One region of the Pantoea sp. SGAir0430 genome, then DNA from elsewhere that is predicted to be linked to it. Evidence: predicted binding sites of a transcription regulator. Region 1 holds the regulator's gene; the other holds the start of a gene.
What was found. The regulator ArgR, encoded in region 1, controls arginine synthesis, uptake and breakdown. The targets are predictions, from matches to a motif close to ANTGAATAAAAATACANT.

Region 1 (3,412 bases):
TGCCGCTGGAAATTGCGTTCATCAATCTGGGGAAAGGGCAGAAACGCCGCTATGGTGCGCTGATATTGCTATTCGATGAGGCAGAAGAGGAGCTGGAAGGCCAGCTCCGCTTTAATGTTCAGTAGCACAACCAAAAAGGGCCCCGGCAGGCGGGGCCAAAGGGTTCGTCAGAATTGACGAGGAATTATTTGTACAGCTCTGCAGTCAGGTGATAGCTGTCACCGGTGCGCGCTTCAATCACTTTATACGCGCTGGCACCCTGCTCATCGGCTTTCTGAGAAAGCTGAGCGCGGTAATCCATAGGTGAGCCGCCTGTTCCGCTAACGGTAATAGTCTGGCCGGTAGATTGCAGATTCTGCGCGGATTCATCCGTTACCAGTTGGGCAGCTGAAGCGCCAAAAGCGAACAGAGAAAGCAGCGTAGCGGTTGCGATGGTTGTTTTGATTTTCATAATTCGTCTCCTCATTAGAATCAACAACCTGCGGCACTAAGAGGGTAAGCGGGTCGTCGATCTTCTCCCGGCGACTGCATAACGCCGGATCGATAGTTAAAGTTTATTTGTACAGTTCAGCCGTCACGTGGAAGGTGTTGTCCTGATTGTTCTCAATGATGCGGTAATGGCTGGCACCCTGAGCATCGGCTTTCTGGGACAGTTCCTGACGGATATTGGTCTGGTCGCCGTCGACGCCGCTCACGCTAATGGTCTGATTCAGCGGCTGCAGATTTTCAGCCTGGGTGTTGGTTACCAGGGTGGCAGCACTGGCGCCAAAAGACAGAACGGAAGCCAGACTCAGTACAGCAATAGATAATTTGGTTTTCATGATTCACTCTCCTGAAATGGGGTGGGCAACCTGAGAGGCAAACGCCTCTCAAATGGGTCGCCGTTCACACTGCATCTTGTTCCGGCAAACTTATTTATAAAGTTCCGCGGTTGCGTGGTAGCTGTTGTCGTTATAAGCCTCAACAACGCGATAGGCTTTAGCACCTTGCGCTTCAGCTTTGGCGTTCAGCTGCTGATGGATATCCATCGGTGAGCCGCCAATGCCGCTGACGCTGATGGTGCCGACCGGCTGCAGGTTCGCTGCCTGTTCGGCATTGATAGAATCTGCGGCGAAAGCACCAAATGACAGGGCAGATAGAACACTCAGGGTGGCGATAGTAGTTTTAACGTTCATGGTATTTTTCCTCGTCTTCTGTTTTTCTCTTTTTGATTTCGTGTGATTTGCATCACGAAAAGAAGTATAGATCTAATCACCCATGAAATTAATATCCCGCTAATAATGATTGGTTGTAATTCTTTATCCTTATGGCACATTTTTATAACGCAAAGTTATTAAAACCGCCTGGATCTTAACCAGGAGGGTGTATTTCCATGCAAAAACAATGATCTGCATCAAATTATCTTTTTGTGCGAAACAATGTGGTTGATCAAGCTGGCTGTGCGCTAAAAGCAAGAGATAACCGCTAAGCACTAATTGTAAAACAGCGTAAAATAGCGCAAAGGGTTAAGCAGGCGAAAAGGTCGTACCAATACCTTCGCGCATTGAGAACCCGGCGGAATATGGCTAAGCGGTTATTTTGTAAGGTGTTGGCGGTAAAACAGCGGGAGGAACGCGGGCGGGCAGGCAAGGTTACCGGCAGGTGAACCGCCGGTAACAGACAGGGTTTTATAGTTCCTGTTCGAATAACACCAGCACGGCGTCATGCAGCTGTTTCACCGTAAAGGCACGCGCTGGCGTAATAAAGATAGTGTCGTCACCGGCGATGGTGCCGAGAATGCCTTCGGCTTTGCCGAGGGAGTCGAGCAGGCGGGCGATCAGCTGGGCCGCGCCCGGGCTGGTATGAATCACTACCAGCGCATCGTTATAGTCGATATCCAGCACCAGATTCTTCAGCGGGCTGGTGGTGGTGGGCACGCCCAGTTCGGCAGGCAGGCAGTACACCATCTCCATTTTGGCGTTACGCGTGCGCACCGCGCCAAACTTGGTCAGCATACGAGAAACTTTTGACTGGTTGATGTTGCCGAAGCCGTCTTCCTGCAGCGCCTGGACAATTTCGCCCTGAGAGCTGAACTTTTCTTCTTTCAGTAAGGCTTTGAACGCCTTTATCAGATCGTCTTGTTTAGATGGGTTTCGCATAAGCTACCAATAAAAGAGGGTTGCAGCAGGCAACAGGCCCGTCGCAGATAAATTATTATGCATTTAGATGAATTTTTATGCAATAAGCGGATGCGTGAATTCACGGCATGCGCGTGTGGGGCGGGCATGATAACAGAGTTTTATCCTGCACCAAAATCGCGCGCTGGCGCGCAAAGCGAAGGTTGCAAAGTTGTTATATTATTGAAGTGGTAACAACAAAACGATGATCATTGCCGTCCATAGTCTTCTGGCTGCGACTGGATCATTCAGGCGACTTCTGAAGTGGAGATGTCTCGGGAGCCGATTGCGGCGTAATGTTATTGCGCGACAGGTGTGTCGCTATCGCCTGAGAAGTTGATTAAACTCGTAACCTGATGGATTTCCGGCATATCTCTGCCCCACCTTAATAAGGAGTTCAGGATGAAAGTTGCCGTTCTCGGTGCAGCTGGTGGTATTGGCCAGGCACTCGCTCTGCTGCTCAAGACCCAATTACCCGCAGGTTCAGCCCTCTCACTGTATGACATTGCCCCGGTGACGCCAGGCGTCGCGGTTGATCTCAGCCACATTCCTACCGCCGTGAAAGTCGAAGGGTTCAGTGGCGAAGATGCGACGCCGGCTCTGCACGGCGCCGATGTGGTGCTGATCTCGGCCGGTGTGGCACGCAAACCTGGCATGGACCGCGCCGATCTGTTTAACGTCAACGCCGGCATTGTGCGTAACCTGATTGAACAGGTGGCGACCACTGCGCCAAAAGCGCTGATTGGCGTCATCACCAACCCGGTAAATACCACGGTGGCGATTGCCGCCGAAGTGCTGAAAAAAGCCGGGGTGTACGATAAAAACCGGCTGTTTGGCGTCTCAACGCTGGATGTGATTCGCGCCAACACCTTTGTCGCTGCCCTGAAGGGCAAACAGCCTACGGAGATTGAAGTGCCGGTGGTCGGCGGGCATTCAGGCGTGACCATTCTGCCGCTGCTGTCGCAGGTTAAAGGCGTCAGCTTCAGCGAGCAGGAGATCGCCGACCTGACGAAACGTATTCAGAATGCCGGTACCGAAGTGGTGGAAGCCAAAGCCGGTGGCGGCTCGGCGACGCTGTCGATGGGCCAGGCGGCTGCGCGCTTTGGTCTGTCGCTGATTCGTGCACTGCAGGGCGAAGCCAATGTCGTTGAATGCGCCTATGTGGAAGGCGACGGCGAGTACGCGCGCTTCTTCTCGCAGCCGCTGCTGCTGGGCAAAAACGGTATCGCCGAACGCCGTCCGCTCGGGCCGCTCAG
Region 2 (3,412 bases), 1.0 Mb from region 1:
CGCCGCGCGCACCAAATCAAAACGCCGGCACGCCGCTGTGAAAGCGCAGCTCAGCGTCCGGTTCGCTGATCAAGCGCGCTTCCGCTGCCCCAATCGCCCGCACGCGCGGCGCGATATCCTTCGGTGAAATCTGTGCCGCCAGCGTCAGGTAATCCTGATAGTGGCGCGCCTCTGAGCGCAGCAGCGAGATATAAAACTTCTCCAGCTGCGCATCCAGATACGGCGCCAGGCTGGCGAAGCGCTCGCAGGAACGCGCTTCGATATACGCCCCGCAAATCAGTTTATCCACCAGCGTATCCGGTTCATGGGTAGTCACTTCACGCAGCAGCCCTTTGGCGTAGCGGCTGGCGGTGATCTTGCGATAGGGCAAATCGCGCGCCTGCATGATTTCCCACACCTGATAAAAGTGGTGCAGCTCCTCTTTAATCAGCAGCACCATCTTTTCCACCATCTCATCAGCCCACGGCAGTTCATTGCGCACAATAATGCTTTTGCTGAGATTCTTATGGGCATTGATAAAATCGCTGTCGTGATTCTCGCCGAAAATAAAATCTTCGTACGGCTGCAGCCACGCCAGAATTGCGTCACCACTGGGTTTATCCGCGACGTATTTGCGGATCAGCCACACTGCGGTCTGCGCCGCTTTCAACTCGCATACCATGTGATCGGTAAGCAGCAGCGTGAGATTTTCCGGCTTGCGCGCTTCATCAATCCACGCCTGCGGCGTGCGGCACTGTAAAAACTGGTGAATGGGGTCTAATAGCGAAGCGTAATTCATCGGAGGTTCTTTGCTGGCAGGAAAATTACCGGGCGGCACGTGCCGCCCGTCAGGGCTTAGTGACGCACACCGTCATCGTCTTCGTCGTCGATCTCTTCGCCGTCGTCTTCATCTTCGGCATCCGGATCTTCAAAGTAGGTGCCCCAGCCGTCGTAATCGACGTTGTATTTCCCGACCAGATTCACCAGCTGCTCGACCTGCGCGTCAATCAGTTCCGGCTTCAGCGCCGATTCGCTCAGGATGTCGACGCACATCACGGTGCTGCCGTCTTCCAGCTCCAGCTCTTCCGGCTCGGTGACTTCATAGCCCAGCTTGAACGCGTCAACCGCGGCCTTCTCCAGCGAGTCGAAGTTGTTGCAGGAGAGATGATGCTCGATGGTGTAAAGCGCATCCGGATCGCTGCCGTCTTCCAGCAACTCTTCAATGATCAGGCGCGTCTCTTCGCGCTGTTCTTCCAGCAATGCTTCGTATGCCATGGGCGTGTCCTCAAAATAGTGGCAGTGAATGCAATTATTTTCCCACACTGCCTCGCGCGCCACTACACAAAACAGAAAGTTTCTTAGCGCTGGGGTTGAAAATGCATATTCATACGGTTAGATTGAATTTTAATTCATTATTGATGTAATGCGGAGCGCAGTATGAGTCAGCTGTATTCGAGACATTTCCTGAGATTGCTGGACTTCACCCCAGCCGAAATCACCGGTCTGTTATCACTCGCCAGTGAATTAAAACAGGCAAAGAAAAACGCCAGCGAAACCCAGTACCTGAAAGGCAAAAACATCGCGCTCATCTTCGAAAAAGACTCGACCCGTACCCGATGCTCTTTCGAAGTTGCCGCCTACGATCAGGGCGCTAACGTCACCTATCTCGGCCCGAGCGGCAGCCAGATCGGCCATAAAGAGTCGATGAAAGACACCGCGCGCGTACTGGGACGCATGTATGACGGCATCCAGTATCGCGGCTACGGCCAGGCGCTGGTAGAGACGCTGGCCGAACATGCCGGCGTGCCGGTGTGGAACGGCCTGACCACCGAGTTCCATCCGACGCAGTTGCTGGCTGACCTGCTAACCATGCAGGAGCATCTGCCGGGCAAAGCGCTGAGCGAGATGACGCTGGTGTACGTCGGTGATGCGCGCAACAACATGGGCAACAGTATGCTGGAAGCGGCGGCGCTGGTGGGGCTGGATCTGCGGCTGGTGGCACCGAAAGGCTGCTGGCCAGAAGAGGAGCTGGTGGCGCAGTGCCGCGCGGCAGCACAGCACACCGGCGGCAAAATCACCCTGACAGAAGAGATTGCCGAAGGCGTGCAGGGTGCTGATTTCATCTATACCGACGTCTGGGTATCAATGGGCGAAGCGAAATCAGTGTGGGAAGAGCGCATCGCCCTGCTGCGTCCCTATCAGGTGAACAGCGCGATGCTTGCGCTGACCGGCAATCCGCAGGTGAAGTTCCTGCACTGCCTGCCCGCGTTTCATGATGACCAAACCACGCTCGGACGGCAGATGGCCGAACAGTATGGTCTGCACGACGGCATGGAAGTCAGCAACGAGGTGTTTGAATCCGACCATAGCGTGGTGTTTGACCAGGCGGAAAACCGCATGCACACCATCAAAGCGGTGATGGTGGCGACGCTGAGCCAGCGCTAAGCCTGCACAGCGCAAACGTTTACCTCACGCGTGATTTCTGCTTGATGCGGCTCAGTGAATGCGTATAATGCGCCACAATTTGCCGGAGGAAACATGCAACAGCGCAGCGCACAATTTGCCGCTCCCGTACGCCTGAATGCAGGCGGCGCACCTGTTTCTTTCCGTCATTCATCGATCGCCAGAAAGCCCCTGTAAAGGGGCTTTTTTTTGTCCGCAATCCGGCAGCGCAGAGGAGAGAGCTATGGCCAACCCGCTATATCGCAAGCACATTATTTCCATCAACGACCTCAACCGCGATGAGCTGGAGCTGGTGCTGCATACCGCCGCCCAGCTGAAAGCCCATCCGCAGCCGGAGCTGCTGAAACACAACGTTATCGCCAGCTGCTTCTTTGAGGCTTCAACGCGCACCCGCCTGTCGTTTGAAACCGCGATGCACCGGCTGGGCGCGTCGGTGGTGGGGTTTGCCGACGGCAGCAACACCTCGCTGGGCAAGAAAGGGGAAACCCTCGCCGATACCATCTCGGTGATTGGCACCTATGTGGATGCCATCGTGATGCGCCATCCGCAGGAAGGGGCGGCGCGGCTGGCCACGGAGTTTTCGGGCGGCGTGCCGATCCTTAACGCCGGCGACGGCGCCAACCAGCACCCGACGCAGACGCTGCTCGATCTGTTCACCATCCGGGAAACCCAGAGCCGCCTCGATAACCTCAACGTGGCGATGGTCGGCGACCTGAAATATGGCCGCACCGTGCATTCGCTGACCCAGGCGCTGGCGAAGTTCAGCGGCAACCGCTTCTACTTCATCGCACCGGATGCGCTGGCGATGCCGTCCTACATCACCGATATGCTGGATGAACAGAACATTGCCTGGTCGCGCCACGACAGCATCGAAGAAGTGATGCCGGAGCTGGATATTCTCTACATGACGCGCGTACAGAAAGAGCGTCTCGATCCCTCAGAGTATGCCAACGTGAAAGCGCAGTTCATC

Region 2: the regulator ArgR is predicted to act here: its motif matches at 1,376-1,393, upstream of argF (ornithine carbamoyltransferase).

The regions. Positions count from the first base shown of each region.
Region 1 covers NZ_CP039427.1:3,381,099-3,384,510, forward strand. Annotated here, with positions in the region: gene E7738_RS15990 (barstar family protein) at 1-125, shown strand, start outside; gene yhcN (peroxide/acid stress response protein YhcN) at 185-451, opposite strand; gene E7738_RS16000 (YdgH/BhsA/McbA-like domain containing protein) at 555-821, opposite strand; gene yhcN (peroxide/acid stress response protein YhcN) at 912-1,175, opposite strand; gene argR (transcriptional regulator ArgR) at 1,668-2,138, opposite strand; gene mdh (malate dehydrogenase) at 2,559-3,412, shown strand, end outside.
Region 2 covers NZ_CP039427.1:2,369,561-2,372,972, forward strand. Annotated here, with positions in the region: gene E7738_RS11365 (tRNA isopentenyl-2-thiomethyl-A-37 hydroxylase MiaE) at 17-778, opposite strand; gene rraB (ribonuclease E inhibitor RraB) at 835-1,254, opposite strand; gene argF (ornithine carbamoyltransferase) at 1,417-2,424, shown strand; gene pyrB (aspartate carbamoyltransferase) at 2,666-3,412, shown strand, end outside.